3 regions of the Exiguobacterium oxidotolerans JCM 12280 genome follow, and region 1 is predicted to be linked to each of the others. Evidence: a T-box and tRNA genes for the amino acid it is inferred to sense, from the RefSeq annotation. Region 1 holds a T-box; the other regions hold tRNA genes.
The links. The T-box of region 1 lies ahead of argS (arginine--tRNA ligase). A T-box ahead of a tRNA ligase gene usually reads a tRNA of that ligase, here a tRNA-Arg.

Region 1 (5,610 bases):
CGGCACCTGGTGCTGTCACGACATCAAAGATGAAGTCGACAGACTCTCCAGGCAACCACGTTGCCACTTTCCCGTGAAAATCAGCGATGAAAGCAATCGCTTCTGTCATGTCTTCGTTCTTGATCCGTTCTGCTGCCTGTTGCAACCGTTCGTTTGTTTCTTTATTCATATGCTAACCCCATCTTTAGTTTGATTTTATTACATTTCTTCTGGAGCGCCGACACCGAGGAGGCGTAGACCTTCCGTCAATACAATCGTAACCGATTTCACGAGTGCAAGGCGAGATTGTTTTGCCGTATCCTCTTCAAGAACACGTACTTGACCATAATATTTGTTAAAGCTTTGTGCGAGATCAAGGACATAACGGCTGATGATGGATGGTTCACGACGCACGAACGCCCGGTCAATGACTGCCGAGAATTGGTTGAGCATTGAGACGACGCCCCAGGCATAATCGTCAGCACTTCCGTCGAAGGCTGCACCGTCATAGCCGCCTTTACGAAGTAACGAGTTGGCACGGGCATTTGTGTACTGGACGTATGGACCCGTCTCCCCTTCGAATTTCAACATCTGCTCGAGATCGAACTCGATATTGTTCATGCGTTCATTTTTAAGATCATGGAAGATGACTGCGCCGACGCCGACTTGTTGTGCTGTTTGATCCGCATTCGCAAGGTTCGGGTTTTTCTCGGCGATGTTTTGTTTCGCGACATTGATCGCATCTTGAAGGACTTCCTCAAGCAAGACGATCCGCCCTTTACGCGTCGACATCTTTTTGCCGTCTTTCATGATCAGACCGAATGGTACGTGGTGCATGCCGTCAACATTATCAAAACCAAGCTTTTTCAAAACTGCAAACAACTGTTTAAAGTGAAGTGCTTGTTCTCCGCCAACAACATAAAATGCTTGTTCGAAACGGTACGTCTCGAGGCGGTAGACTGCAGCTGCCAAGTCACGTGTCGCGTAAAGTGTTGCGCCATCTTTTTTCTTGATTAGCGCAGGTGGCATACCTTCTGCTTCAAGATCAACGACCATCGCGCCTTCAGACTCGACGAGCAGTTCTTTTTCTTCTAATAAGTCAATGACATGCTGCATTTTGTCATTATAGAAGGCTTCTCCGTTCAGACTGTCGAACTGTACACCAAGCATGTCGTAAACACGGCTGAATTCGACGAGTGAGACTTCACGGAACCATTTCCAAAGAACGGTTGCCTGTTCGTCACCTTGCTCGAGTTTTTTGAACCAGGCCCGACCTTCATCTTCAAGTTCCGGCTTACTTTCTGCTTCTTCATGGAACCGGACATAGAGTTTCAATAATTCTTTGATTGGCTCAGCCCGGACATCTTCTTCTTTACCCCACATGTTGTAAGCCACCATCAATTTACCAAACTGCGTGCCCCAGTCGCCTAAATGGTTGATTCCAACGACGTCATATCCTTTTTTACGTGAAATTTGGTTTAATGCATTTCCGATGACTGTCGAACGTAAATGTCCCATCGAGAACGGCTTCGCAATGTTTGGTGAAGAGAAGTCAGTAACAATCGTCTTACCGTTCGCTTCGCTTGATCCGTAGTTCGCTTTTTCACTTAAGACACGATTGACGATCTCTTGCGAGACGACTTCACGGTTCAAGAAGACGTTGACGTATGGTCCGACTGGTTGAACGTTCGCAAAGAGTGGATTATCGATTTTTTCAGCGACATCTACTGCAATCATGTTCGGTGCTTTACGGAATGCTTTCGCCAACAAGAAGCAAGGGAATGCGAGATCTCCGTGGTCTTCATGTTTCGGTTGTTCAATCAGTTGCTCAATTTGTTCAAGTGTCAATGCGTCTCCGATGACTCCTTGTAAAACTTTAGCATATTGTTGTTTGTAGCTCATTGTATTACCTCCAACAGTTTATTTTTTCCAATAAAAAACGCCCTTTGCGCAACTCGCAAAGAGACGGAATGACCGCGGTACCACTCTTCTTGGCGTCGTTTTCGACACCCACCTTAGTTGGGGATAACGGGGTTCCCCCGGCTACGCCTGATCGTTACGATTCGGATAGCGTCTCTGAAGTGCGTTTCACGATTTCTTTGTCCATTCAGGCTTCCACCGTTTCCTGATTCGCTGGCTGACAAGATAAAACCGTTACTTTCTTCGTCATCGACGATTTGATATCTTTCACATTATACGCAATGACTCGATTTCTCTCAACCTTATTTTTTTGTAAATCACTTATCATAATTTCCACAAATCGGGTATATATACAGAAGGATCGCCACAGAGAGGGGTCTATTTCGCTATGGTTTACTATCAAAAAGTAGCACGTATGAGCTGGATCACTTTAGCACTTATTGTTGTTTTGCTGTTTCTTGCATCGCTTGCCTTTCCCGTCCATATGAACCCAGCGATATCGCTTGGAAATGCAAGTTATCTTCTCATTTTAGTCCTCCTCTTCCAATTCGATAACATCCGCCGTGGTGGGATTTATTATACATTTCAAGAAGGTATTATTTTATTCATTTTTCTTAATTACGGTTTATTAATTGCCATCATTTTGAGTCAACTCGGTGTCTTGATTTTTCAATTATTTTCGCATAAAAAAGAAATTCGTATAAAACGATTCATCTACCTGTACCCCGTCAACGTCTTATTCGACATCGTCTATATCACAGTTCCCGCCTCCGCTTACTTGCTACTTGGAGGTCCGACCGGTCCGGGCTTTACCTATACCGAGTCACTTATCCCGTTTGTCGGTTATCTGGTTGGTGTCTTTCTTATTTCCTATCTTCAATGTCGATTCGTCAATCGTTTCTTAAACTTAAAGTACGACTGGACCCGCCTCATCCGACTTCAGACACTCGTTTACGGGATTAGTATTTTAAGCGCACTTCTCGGGATTTGGTTTTATGACGAAAATCCGTTAGTTGCTGCGACTGTCTCGACTTTAATTTTATTCTTATTCAAGCAACTGCTACAACAGCGTGGTGTATCCTTACAAGCTACACACAATGCGAAACGATTCGACGATGCGAAGGAACGTCTGCTCGTTTCACGCTTTGAACGGGAAGCGATTGAGTCCTTACTGATTGATTTACCTCATCTGATTGATTTCTCCGACGGCTGGCTTTCCATTCAGCAGCAACGAAAACAAATCATCTATGACATTCGGACAAAAAAAACAGTTGATGTCTTACCTTTATTTCATACGCTATCGGCCGATGATCTGCGGACTCCGATTCTCTATGGTCTTCGGTTCGACTGGGGAAATGATGTGCAACTCTCGCTTCCCGTCGATCGGCATTCGATGCTCGCGATTCCTTCCATCACAAGTGGAGAAGTCGATGTCTCAATCGTTTTATTTCATCAAATCGCAGATGCTTATGATGAAGCAAAAGCGGATGAAATGTCGCGCCTGCTTCGGACATTTTGCCGCGTACTCGAGCGTTCCCAAGAAAACTTTCAATTGTATGCCGAAAGCCGGACGGATGCATTGACCGAACTCCCGAACAGCCGTGCTTTTTATGAAGAGGGAGCACGCCAGTTTGCTTCCGAACACTTTCCGCTCTCAATCATTCTGTTTGATATCGACCACTTTAAATACGTTAATGATACGTACGGACATAAAGTCGGGGATCTTGTCTTACGTGAGCTCGGAAGACGGATTAAATACGTCATCCACCGAAACGATTCTGTCTTCGCAGCGCGTTATGGGGGGGAGGAATTTGTTGTCTTGATTGCGGATTGTTTACAAGACCAAGCAATCGCTATTGCTGAAGAAATTCGTCACACCGTTCTCGATCGTCCCTTCATTGTCGACGATCACCACCTCTCTATTACCGTCAGTCTTGGCGTCGATACAGTAGAACATCCTTACCAACGCACATTTGAAGAATCATTACGTCAGGCAGATCACGCACTATATGTCGGCGGAAAACACAATGGTCGAAATTGTACAGCCCACTACGCTAATCTCTGAAAGGTTGTGTTTCGTATGTCTATTACTGAAATCGCGTTATCGCTTCCGATGAATCAACAACGGCGGACGCTACGAATTTATCGTCCCCCTGAGGTCACGACGGATGTTGCATTGCCCGTCATCTATATGCATGACGGACAAAATGTCTTTAGTGGTGCGAGTGCTTCCTTCGGTAAAGGGTGGGACGTCCACCTTGCTTTACATGAAGTCGGTCTACAGGCAATGATCGTCGCCATCGATAGCCCGGATGACCCGATGGACCGGTACGATGAATATGCGCCTTGGACGGATGACGCGTTATTGATGCGAACCGCATATCCGTCGCACCGGACGACGATCGGCGGAAACGGCAAAGCGTATATGGAATGGATCATCCATGACTTGAAACCGTACATCGACTCGCACTATGCGACGATTCCGACTGATACGACGATGATCGGCAGCTCGATGGGCGGCGTGATTTCCTTGTATGGCTTATTTGCTTATCCGGAAGTTATCACGCGTGTCGCTGCCTTATCGACAGCTGGATGGGCGAACTTCTCGTCTTTACTTGAATTCATCGAGCGAAGTCTCCCCCTGTCTGACGCGCATCGTTGCTACATGGATATCGGGACAAACGAAGTCAGCGGTCCGATGACGGAAAATGATTATTTGCATACGAATGAGGTCATCTCGGCGGCAGTGCGACAAAAAGTCGAACAGATGCAATACAGCGTCATCGAAGACGGTATTCACCATGAGACAGCATGGGCGAAACGTATGCCGGACGTGCTCCGATTTCTCTTTTCATAAGAATTAAGTGTTAACGCATTTGAATCATCTGCGTGACACGTCTTTTTTCAGTGGTATAACCTAAAAAGGATGATGTACGCTCTAACGAGCACACATCATCCTTTTTCATCTTATTTTACGAGTTCTTCAGTCAGTTCTTTTTCATAACGATTCCGCGGGTGTTCCCGGCATTCGTCGGAACATGAACGCATCACTTTTGGTTCACATTCTTCACAGCAGAAATGCTGACGATTACATTCCGGGTTCGCACAATTAACATAACGTGTTTCTGCCTTACCACAGTAGTAACACTCGGATACGACCGTCGGGTTGACTTCATTGACGGGTACTTGAACGCGTTCATCGAACACGTACAACTCCCCTTCCCAGTCTTCTCCACGCGTGACTTCATCTTTTCCGTACATGACGACGCCACCTTTCAGATGGAAGATGTCGTCGCTATTTTGACGTTTACGGAAATAAGCCGTGAACTTCTCACAACGTACGCCACCCGTACAATACGTCAAGACTTTTTTCCCTTCGAACAAATGCTCATTTTCATTGAGCCACTCAGGGAAATCACGTGACGCCGCAACATCGACCTTGACGGCATTTTTGAAATGACCGAGATCGTATTCGTAGTTGTTTCGAACGTCTAAGATGACGACGTCTTCATTTTGCATCATCTCTTTCCACTCAGCAGGCTCAAGGTAGGCTGCATTTTCTTTCGGGACATTAAACTCATCTTCAAAACGCCATGTGACGAGCTCTTTTTTGTAACGGACGAAGATTTTTTTGAAGGTATGCTCTTCGACTTCATCGATTTTAAATTCAATGTCGCTAAAGCGCGGATCCGCTAGTAAATCTTGCATGTA
Region 2 (5,610 bases), 450 kb from region 1:
CAAAAGAGCTGTCGAAGCACGACGACGTTTTGCCATCGTTTTTGCCTCACCAATTCCATGTACCACGATTGAAGCATCTTTAATCATCTGCAAGACATTTTTAATGCTCGGCTCCTCGACCATCTTGACAAATGTCTCGGTGCTGACCATGTCTGGAATGTGGAGCAGATGATAGTCGCTTTGGGCACGTGAAGCCATGCGTGAGCAGACCGTATTCGCTTGAAGTTCAAGCGTTTCACCAAGACCACCTCGTGCGGGTACAAACGTCATCGGACGATTTTCCTTATCGGGCGACATCATCGCTGCGACAGAAGCCATCGTCGTTCCACCTGTAACTGCAATCGTATTGTGGTCTTTTGAAAGTTCACGTTTTAAGCGGGCAACTGTTGCCCGTCCCATATCGCGTTGTACCCAGAAGGTTTGATCCGAATCACCCGGTACGATGACGACGTCTTTTACACCAAGCTTCTCTTTTAAGGCTTTCGCCATATCGGAGATCCCGGCGAGTTCCGCCATCACACTGTGCATGCTTCGTAATACTGTCCGCCCTTCATCCGTCAAGGACATGCCTTGCGTCGCAACTTCTAGTAAGTCTTGTTCTTTTAAGAAGTCGACTTCCCGGCGTAGAACGCGTTCCGTCAAGCCAAGGCTCGTCGCAAGTGTTCGTCGTCCGATCGGTTGCATCAGGCGTACATAATGAAGAATGTCGTAACGTGTCTGCATTTCTTCAATCAGATCAGGCACGATTCGCTTTTGGATCTGTACTAACTGCCGAATCATGTAACTCCCGCTCCTCTCAAATTGCTGGACACTTTACGTCCCGCGTGTCATATCTTGTCCCACTTGGTACATTGCTATCATAACAGTACCCTGGTTTTGTTTCAAGTCTCGACCGTCATCTTTTTTCAAGTAAACGATTTCTGACCGCCTCCGTCTCAAATTTTCCATAACTTAAGATTTCGTTTTGATGTGCGAGAACCGGTATTTCGTAGAGGTACTTCAGACTGAGCGCCGCATCGTTGTCAATGTTGATTTCTTCGAATGTCCATTCGGGAAATTCATCTAATACAAAATCGAGCAAGATGGCGGCTTCCTCACATAGTGTACAACCCGGACGTGAATAGAGTGTTAAGTGCATGTTTTCTTTTGATTGCATCATGAATTCGCCTCTCGTCTCTCGAAGTCCGCTTGGGTCAAACCAAGGGCTGCCCGATATTTTGCGACCGTTCGTCTCGCGACCGTAATTTGCTCCTTCGCTAGACAATCGACCAATTGTTGATCGCTCATCGGTACAGGCGACGCTTCGAGAAGTTGAGCAATCCGGACCTTAACTAAGAAACTCGACGTCCCAGTCGTCGTCCGTGAGACGAAAAAATCTTCGAGTGATATCGTTCCTTGAATCGTCTTAACCGTTTTGTTCGCAATCGCCCGTCCAACTGTCGACGGATGATGCCCCGTCACTTCCGCCACTTCTTTTTTCGTCAATGGCGCGAGCTCGAGCTTCCCTTTAAACCAATTGAGCTGTCGCTCGACGATGACGTCGAGAATCGCCCGAAGCGTCGTCCGTCTCCGTTCATATGCACTTAAGAACGGTTTTGCTTCCTCGAGGTCGGCCCAGCTCCGGTCGATTTCGAGATCAGACCAGTTGATCGTCAACTTGCCGTCACGGTATTCGATGTCTGCTTCTGGAATCGTCAGAACGGTCGTCTCCGGAAAGACCGGTGCTTTTGGTAACCGATCGAGCGCCGCCTTAATCCGTATCCGGTCTGTTGCATCATCGATGTCTTGAAGTGCTTGTTTGACAGCAATCCCTTCATTCAAATCCGTCACGACATCAATCAATAGCGCGTCGTCTAGTTCGAGCGCGTGCAACAACCGGCATTCGTGCGCGGAACGTGCCGCAATTCCTGTCGGTTCACACCGTTGTAAAACGTGTCGTGCTTGTTTTACGAGACTGACGTCCGCCTCTAACAAGGTTGCCAGTTGCGCATCCGTCGTCCGCAATAATCCATCCGTATCTAAGTACGTCATGAGTTGTTCCGCCATATATCCTATTTCCTGTCTGACCGATTCTAAACGTATTTGCTGAAGAAGCGTGGCTTCAAATGAAGCGACACGGTCTGCGACGCGGCCAAAATCAACGTCGATTGTTTTACTGAGATTGTTCCGATAAGCGCTTGTCCGGCGTATGATTCGGTATACATGTTCTTCGAGTTCAGCAAATGATTCCTCAAGAATCGTCAACTGAAACAATTGGGACGTCGATAACATCATCCGTTGTGTCTGTTCCTGGCGCTGTTCCATCGTCGGTTCTCCTTTCATTCCATCGCATCTTTAACCCTTCTATATAGTATAGAGGAAAAAAATCTTCCAATCGTCTAGAAAGTCCTTCTTAAACATCTTTCGCCCGAAAAAAACTGTTAAAGTTATCAATCGAGTATTGCTTTCCTGAAAAAATGTCGGTATACTATTAATTGTTCAGTAAAAAACATGCACCCGTAGCTCAGGGGATAGAGCACTGGTTTCCGGTACCAGGTGTCGGGAGTTCAAATCTCTCCGGGTGTACCATATTTGAATCTACAGGCAATGCCGTTCGCGGTATTGCCTTTTTTCTATATTGATATGTTTAATTCACTGCCATTCAGGAAAAATACATAAAAGTCGCATCGTATCTTTTGACCAATATTGACCAAAGGATTATGATAGGAATAAGTCGAATATGAGCTACATACCATCATAAGGAGGCAAAGACTATGTTAATTCCAACAGTCATCGAACAAACCAACCGCGGGGAACGTGCTTACGATATCTATTCACGTTTGCTCAAGGATCGTATCATTCTTCTCGGGAGCGCGATTGACGATAACGTCGCCAACTCAGTCGTTGCCCAGTTGCTCTTCTTAGCAGCAGAGGATCCAGATAAAGAAATTTCGCTCTACATCAACAGCCCAGGTGGTTCAATCACGGCGGGTATGGCGATTTACGATACGATGAACTTCATCAAACCACAAGTTTCAACAATTTGTATCGGAATGGCCGCTTCAATGGGTGCGTTCCTCTTACAAGCAGGTGCACAAGGAAAACGTTTTGCCCTTCCAAACGCTGAGATCATGATTCACCAACCACTCGGTGGCACACAAGGACAAGCGTCGGACATTAAAATTCACGCAGAACGTATCATCAAAATGCGTGAACACTTAAACAAAATCATGGCAGAAAACACAGGGCAACCCCTTGAAGTCATCGAACGCGATACAGAGCGTGACAACTTCATGTCTGCTCAAGCAGCAGCCGACTACGGTCTCATCGACCGCGTCATGGAACGTGCTTAATCTGTTAACTCGACCGACCGTTGATGTGTTACATCAGTGGTCGGTCTTTTTGTTGTCTTCAAAAAAAAAAAATCCTCTCCACGTCGGGCATGAACTTCACTGAATCATGAAAGTTCGTCCCGAACCTGAAAAGGATTGTTTCTGTTAGTCGATGAGATCTGTAATATCAGACACGATGTCGTGGTTTTCACGAATCAATGTGTAGATCCCGTTCGCATGTGGTGAAAGCTCTTCTTCTGCTTGTAATTGTTTAAGGAAGAGTGATGTTGCGAATGTCACGAGTGTACTTTTTGGTACACCGATTGATTTTGCTTTTTTCGTCAAGACTTCATCAAATTTCGCATCGACTGTCAGCGAAATACGTTTTTTTTCGTTAGCCATTTCAAAAACTCCTTAATTCGAACATTTAGTTGCATCGACTATATATTATAGTAGACTATGGTTCATCTCGCAAGTTTCCCCTTTAGAGCGCACCTGTCATCGACTCACCATTGCGGATTTTATCCGCGATTTGATCAATCTTCCGCAATCGATGATTGATCCCTGATTTTGAGATCGAGCCGCTCTCGACCATCTCACCGAGCTCTTGCAGCGTCACGTCTTGATGCGTCACGCGTAAAATCGCGATTTCCCGTAACTTGTTCGGTAAGACGTCGAGCCCGACCGTCCGTTCGAGAAATTTGATGTTCTCCACTTGACGGAGCGCTGCCCCGACCGTTTTGTTGAGGTTCGCTGTCTCACAGTTGACGAGACGATTGACCGAATTTCGCATATCTTTTAAAATCCGAACATCTTCAAAACGAAGCATCGAATGGGTCGCCCCGACTACCTTGAGGAAATCAGAGATTTTTTCGCTCTCCTTGATGTAGAGGATGTGCCCTTTCTTACGCTCGATTGCTTTTGCATTCAAATCGAATTGATTCGTCAGACTCCGGAGTGCCGCATTGTGATCCTCATAGAGACTGAAGATTTCTAAATGGTACGACGACGTCGCCGGATTGTTTAGTGACCCTCCGGCTAAGAACGCTCCCCGTAAATAGGCACGTGCCCGCCGTTCATCTTTTAAAATCGTATCGCTGATCGAACGAATCATCGTGAACCCTTCGCCGAGGATGCCTAAATCCTGCAGAATCTTATCCGCTTGCTGCTTCACACGAACGATGTAGACGTTATTTTTTTTAAGACGCATTTTCTTTCGGACGAGTAGATCCAGGTGGACCCCGTATGCCCGTTTTAATAATGAATAAATCCGTCGCGCGATCGACGCGTTTTCAGTCGAAATATCAAGCGTCAATCCGCGCCCGAGTCCGAACGAAATCGCACCGTTCATCCGTGCGAGCGCCGCTAATTCTGCCTTCATCTCGTGATCCGTGATGGCAATCTGTGTTAATTCTTTTTTTACTTCTGAAGCAAAACTCACGTCAATTCCTCCTTCCCTTCGAGTTGACGCACCCGTCGAATCGATAATACTTTCCGCATGACGAGGCTCGCGACCGCGTCCGCGTCATGACGGATGAAATGATGGTTATAGTCGACGATATCGTCCGCGAGTACTTCAATTCCAGCCTCGACGAAACGTTCATCATCGTAAGTGACGATATCAGCATGATCTTTTTGGTATTTTCGCAAGTAGCTTGCATCGATTGATTCATTATTGACGATGATCGTATCGACGACGCCTTGACCGAGAAAACGTTCGAGCGCAGTCAAGTGATCATTCGCCGTGAAGGCCGTCGTCTCACCCGGTTGCGTCATGACATTACAAATATAAACGACAGGTGCAAGCGATTGTTTAATCGCTTCCCGGATTTCATCGATCAAGACGTTCGGGATGATACTCGTATAGAGACTCCCTGGTCCGAGGACGATGACATCGGCCTCTAAGATCGCTTGAATCGCTTCCGGTACCGGACGGACGTCTTCTTCCTCTAAATAAATCCGCTCGATGACCTTGCCGACTTTCGGAATCAACGATTCGCCTTTGACGATCGTCCCGTCTTCGAACTCCGCACATAATGTAATCGTCCGCTCCGTCGCCGGATAGACTTTCCCTTCGGCATTCAACAGTTGTCCCATGACACCAATCGCCTCGACGAACGAGCCATTACAGAGCTGCGTCGCAGCCGTCAGCATCAAGTTCCCGAGCGAATGACCGTGAAGTCCTTCTCCCGTTTCAAAACGGTACTGCATGATCCGGTCCATCAATGTCTCGGACTTCGATAGCGAGACGATGACGTTTCGAATGTCACCCGGCGGCAACATGTTGAACTCTGTCCGT
Region 3 (5,610 bases), 700 kb from region 1:
CTTCTTCGTTAACTTCGATGTTTTCGTCTGCAACGATTTGCTTGAGAACGAGGCGTGCTTTAACACGTTCTTCTGCTTGTTCTTTCATTTCAGTACGCATCGCTTCTTCAGTCGTTCCAGTTAACTGGAAGTACATGTCGAGGTCGATACCTTGTGATTGAATGCGTTGTGTGAATTCTTGGACCATACGTTCAACTTCGTTGTCGACCATAACTGCCGGAAGATCAACTGTTGCGTTTTTAGTCGCTGCTTCAACCAACTCATCACGCATTGAAGCATCAGCTTCTTGTTTACGTGTGTTTTCAAGACGTGTACGAATTTTTGTTTTCAACTCATCAAGAGAAGAAACTTCTTCGTCCATTTCTTTAGCGAACTCATCTGTCAATTCAGGGAGTTCTTGTGCTTTCACTTCGTGGATTGTTACTTTGAACGTTACTGGTTTACCAGCGAGTGATGCTTCATGGTACTCTTCTGGGAAAGTAACGTCGATGTCTTTTTGTTCGCCCGTTTTTAGACCGACCATTTGCTCTTCGAATCCTGGAATGAAGTTTCCTGAACCGATGACGAGTGAATAGTTTTCAGCAGTTCCGCCGTCGAATTGGTTGTCCCCATCAAAACCTGCGAAGTCGAATACGACTGTGTCGCCATTTTCGATGACGCCGTCTTCTTTTACGACGAGCTCTGCTCCACGCTCTTGCATTGTTTTGAGTTCAGCATCGACATCTTCGTCATTCACGTCAGTTTCGACAGCTGTGTACTCAAGACCTTTGTACTCACCGAGAGTTGCTTCAGGTTCGATGACGAACGTGATTTTAAACTCAACTGGTTTTCCTTTTTCGAGTGTTTCAACGTCGATGTTCTCAAGCGCGATTGGCTCGATACCTGATTCGACGACAGCACCTTCGATTGTATCTTGATACAAGATATCAAGAGCATCTTGATAAAGTGCTTCTTCACCGTACATTTTGTTAAACATTGTGCGTGGCATTTTTCCTTTACGGAAACCAGGTGTGTTCAAAGTCTTAACGACTTTCTTGAACGCTTGGTCTACCGCTTTATCAAATGCTTCAGCAGGCGCTTCATACGTGAGAACGCCGAGGCTACCTGATTGTTTTTCCCATTTTGCAGTCATGCTGAGTCCCTCCAAAATTGTCAATTAGCGTACATGTGTGTACAACAAGTCACATTATAGCACATCCATTCCAAGCATTACCACTGTTGAGCGAATGGAATCCTTGCATTTCCTATATCGCTGTCTTTTCGTACGATTTTCCTTCTTCTAACATTCGGTGTGCACTGTCGTATAACATGCGCGCGAGTCGCCCGAGGTGCTTTCTAGGCTCCCTTTGTTCGAACGTCAAGCCGGTGAGTTCGTCAAGTGCATCAATCACCTCGCCTGGACTCGGTTCGAACAGATCCACCGCTTGTACGGGATGGAGCATTTGGTGCCACGATAAAATCAATAAGGCTCTAAACGGATCGAGGTGTTTTAAACTAAATAACAGGTCTTGTCTCGCTTCGAGTTGCTCCTGTTGTTTGGTCAACAGCGCGTTCAGCTGCAGCGCTGAATCGAATGTCACGTCGATTTGCAAACGCTCGATGCACATACGGAGCGGAAAACACGCATCATCCGCCACGAGTTGTCCGAGTACCGTATGCATGACGATTAAACTTTGATGCGTCACGTCCCGTCCGACTGCATACGATGTACAAAAGTAATTTTTTAATTCAGGTATATCGTCAAGTATCACTCCACGTAACTTTGCAAATTGTTGTTCATACGTTCCAGTCCGAAAAAGAGTTAACCAGTCCACATCCGTCTGTCCGACTGTTTCTGGTGTCAAAATAGACTCTTCTGCAGCCGTACGAGTATGTTGCGTCGTTTGTCGTGCAAGCACCGTAGCGGCTTCGTCTAACTTGACCGCTAGACCATACGGCAAGTATGGGGATGCCGTCCGCAATGCGAGATAGAGCGGATAGGACTGTCCCTGTTCAAAAAGAAACAGTGCAAGGACTTGTTCGACGCCTTCAACCGTCAAAAAAGATCCTGCCAGTTTGACGAACCGCTCCCGTTCTTCTTCATTTCTCGAAAAGGCATCCTGGATCGTATACAACGTATAGAGAACCTCATCTTCATTCATCGTTCGGTCATTAAGCCGCCTGATCTGCTCATCCCGCTCCGCTTTCGTCATGAAAGCAAGACGCGTCCGTTCGTCCTCAAGCGGGCGTTCCATCCAACGGGATTCATTCATACGCTCTCCTCCTCTACCAATCATTCTTATTTTGTGAAGGGATCGAGTCGTTCCGTCCAACTAGATATTGCGTCTTGTAGTCGTTGCCCTTGTTCGACACCAAGCTGATTCAACGTATCGAGCGAGACGTCCGTCTCAAGAAGACGTGTCATCGACTCTGATTGATCGACATACTGTTTTAATTTATCACTCAAACTTTTTAGTTCGGCCGGCGGACTGTCGAGACTAGACAGACGTTCGTCGATTTGATCAAGTTCTTTCTCTAACTTTTGAACCGTCTCATCATTTTTCAGCTTTTCCATTTGTTGATCCAGTGTTTGTTCTGGGTTTGCCGATTCGCGTGCCTTCTCTGCTGCTTGATCGAGCTTAGCCGAGAGCTCTGACGTGACACGTGATGTATCTTTCGCAATTGTTTGTAGTTCCGCTGCATAATCAACATTATTTTTCACTTCGACGACTTGTTGTTTTGCGTCGTCGACCGTATTCGTTATTTCGCTACAACCAGCTAGAGCAACTGTCAGAAGGAGGATTCCACCGATTCGTTTCCTCATTGTCCACATCTCCTTTTTAAGTTCATGATACCTTGATTATAATCGAAAATCATAATAAAAAAAAGAGACCACCCTCGTAAGGGCAGTCTCTATTTTAATTATAGCGTCCCAAGAGGGATTCGAACCCCCGACCGACGCCTTAGAAGGGCGTTGCTCTATCCAGCTGAGCTATTGGGACGTGTCAACACGAATAAACTATACTAAAACAATTCTTTCGTGTCAATCACATTACAAAAAATCTTTTCTTAAAGTGTGCCCTCTAAATGTAAAGCATTAATCTGTTCACCTGTCAGATCGTAAAAATCAACGGAATACGCATCTTCTTCAAGCGTCAAAATCGCATACGTTTTTTCAGGACGGTGTCGCGGCATACGAATCGAACCCGGATTGATAAAGAGCTTACCATCCTTTTGTTCGGCTTTCGCAACGTGTGAATGACCGTATAAAATAACCTGAGCCGCCTTTTGATCGGCATGGTGGCTCAACTGATCGAGACTATACTTCACGTCTTGACGATGGCCGTGTACACACAAGAGATTCACCGCACCGAACGGTTCAAGCACTTCGTCAGCGAAGTCATTCCCATAATCACAATTCCCTTTGACGACACGATATGGATATAATGATTCATCCATCCGTGTCAACTGTGAATCACCACAATGATATGCGACTTCCGCTTCCGGATGCCGTTCGACGATCGTCAGAAGTTCTGACTCAAGACCATGACTATCACTCACGATTAACGCTTTCATCGTTGATCACTCTCCTAAAAAAGTAGTCAGTGCTAATTCAAGTTTTTTCAGCGCATTTCCACGATGACTGATTGCTGCTTTTTCCTCTTTCGTCAACTCAGCTGCTGTTTGATTTCGAGATGGGACGATGAACAAAGGATCATAACCGAAACCATGCTCACCTTTCGCTTCGAATCCGATGAGACCTTCCATCGTACCGCGGACCGTCAACGTCTCCCCAGAAGGTTTCGCAAGTGACAATGCACAGACGAAGCGCGCTGTCCGCTCTTCGATTGATCGATTGCCTAATTTCTCGAGCAACAATGCATTATTCGCTGCATCTGATTTTTCTAGACCAGCAAAACGCGCTGAGTAGACACCAGGCGCCCCGTCGAGTGCGTCGACTTCGAGTCCAGAATCGTCCGCAAGAACCGCGTGACCGAAGTAAGCAGCTGCTTCTTTCGCTTTCAGTTCAGCATTTTCTTCAAAAGTTACACCCGTTTCATCCGTCTCAGGTGCAGCTTCGTAATCCAGTAGAGAAGATACGTCATAACCTAGTTTCCCGAGCATCGTTTCTAATTCTTTCACTTTCCCGACATTGCGGGTCGCGACGATGATTTTCATCGATGTTCCCCCACTTCTTCTCCAACATACCACCACGAAGCACCTAATGCGTCTTGACCGGCACGCAGAAGTTCTTCAATACCCTTTTCCCCAAGTTCAAGCATATCGAGCATTTCACGTTTCGAAAATGTCGCCTCTTCACCTGTCGCCTGCATCTCGACGATTTTCCCGGAAGAGGTCATGACTAAGTTCAAATCAACATCAGCTGCAGCATCCTCTTCATAACAGAGATCGAGGAGCAGCTCCTGACCTACTTTCCCGATCGAGACGGCTGCGATTCCTTCTTTGATTGGTGTATCCGTCAGTTTCCCGCTTTGAATCAGACCGTCTACTGCGAGGACGAGGGCAAGAAATCCTCCTGTGATCGCCGCCGTTCTCGTTCCGCCATCCGCCTGAATGACATCACAATCAATCCAGACCGTTCGTTCACCTAGTTTTTCTAAGTCGACGACAGCACGTAACGCCCGGCTGATCAAACGCTGGATTTCCATCGTCCGACCCGTCTGTTTACCACGGACCGACTCGCGCGCTGTCCGTTGCGCTGTCGCACGCGGTAACATCGCGTACTCTGCATTAATCCAGCCTTGTCGTTTCCCTCGTAAAAAAGGCGGTATTTTTTCCTCGACCGTCGCTGTACACAAAACACGCGTGTCCCCGACTGAGACGAGGATTGAACCTTCCGCATGCTTATTCACGTTCGTTTCAAACGCAATCGTTCGCATCGTCGCGGATTCTCTTTGATCGATTCTCATGTCGTTCCCTCCGTTCCGAGTACTAACCGTTTTGCTTGGATTGGTTGATTCAGCCAATCTGTCGCGATTCGTTCAAAAGAACGTGTGTCACCCGTCGCATGATACACATGCTCTGGGATGAAATCATTTCCTGCTGCGATTCCATTGTAGTCGAGGAGAGCAGCGACTTCGAGTGCCGTCTCGTCCCCGGAAGAAATCAATTGGACGTCTGGTCCGATGACCCGTCCAATCACATCTGCGAGCAGCGGATAATGGGTACACCCTAAAATCAACGTGTCCATATCGTATGAAAGTAATGGACGTAATGTATTGGCGACGACCCGTTCGACGTAAGCACCTGTCGTCTGTGAGGACTCGACGAGCGGGACGAACGGCGGACAAGCAAGTGATTCGACGACAACTTGTCCTTCGACATGTCGTAATGCCTTTTCATAAGAATTGCTCTCGACCGTCATCTTCGTCCCGATGACACCGATTCGTTTCGATCGCGTTACCTTGACTGCCGCCCGGGCACCTGGATCGATGACACCGATTACGGGAATCGTCAATCTTTGGCGCGCCTCTTTCAAGACGACCGCCGTCGCTGTATTACAGGCGATGACAATCAGTTTGACATCTTGTCCGACAAGATAATCAATCATTTCCCATGTAAATTGCCGGATTTCTTCTTCCGGTCGTGGCCCATAGGGACAGCGTAATG

Region 2: it encodes a tRNA-Arg, which carries the amino acid that the T-box ahead of argS (arginine--tRNA ligase) is inferred to sense. The anticodon was not compared.
Region 3: it encodes a tRNA-Arg, which carries the amino acid that the T-box ahead of argS (arginine--tRNA ligase) is inferred to sense. The anticodon was not compared.

What each region holds. Positions count from the first base shown of each region.
Region 1 covers NZ_JNIS01000001.1:1,364,697-1,370,306, forward strand. The annotation lists gene P403_RS0106970 (hypothetical protein) at 1-169, opposite strand, end outside; gene argS (arginine--tRNA ligase) at 199-1,881, opposite strand; T-box leader at 1,938-2,158, opposite strand; gene P403_RS0106980 (GGDEF domain-containing protein) at 2,288-3,964, shown strand; gene P403_RS0106985 (alpha/beta hydrolase) at 3,980-4,756, shown strand; gene trhO (oxygen-dependent tRNA uridine(34) hydroxylase TrhO) at 4,867-5,610, opposite strand, start outside.
Region 2 covers NZ_JNIS01000001.1:917,448-923,057, forward strand. The annotation lists gene P403_RS0104710 (sugar-binding transcriptional regulator) at 1-777, opposite strand, end outside; gene P403_RS0104715 (glutaredoxin family protein) at 896-1,159, opposite strand; gene P403_RS0104720 (RNA polymerase factor sigma-54) at 1,156-2,304, opposite strand; tRNA gene P403_RS0104725 (tRNA-Arg) at 2,493-2,568, shown strand; partial or broken gene clpP (ATP-dependent Clp endopeptidase proteolytic subunit ClpP) at 2,748-3,332, shown strand; gene P403_RS0104735 (hypothetical protein) at 3,477-3,713, opposite strand; gene whiA (DNA-binding protein WhiA) at 3,796-4,752, opposite strand; gene P403_RS0104745 (gluconeogenesis factor YvcK family protein) at 4,749-5,610, opposite strand, start outside.
Region 3 covers NZ_JNIS01000001.1:669,560-675,169, forward strand. The annotation lists gene tig (trigger factor) at 1-1,132, opposite strand, end outside; gene P403_RS0103470 (hypothetical protein) at 1,245-2,252, opposite strand; gene P403_RS0103475 (hypothetical protein) at 2,279-2,803, opposite strand; tRNA gene P403_RS0103480 (tRNA-Arg) at 2,908-2,981, opposite strand; gene P403_RS0103485 (metallophosphoesterase family protein) at 3,049-3,555, opposite strand; gene P403_RS0103490 (XTP/dITP diphosphatase) at 3,562-4,158, opposite strand; gene rph (ribonuclease PH) at 4,155-4,910, opposite strand; gene racE (glutamate racemase) at 4,907-5,610, opposite strand, start outside.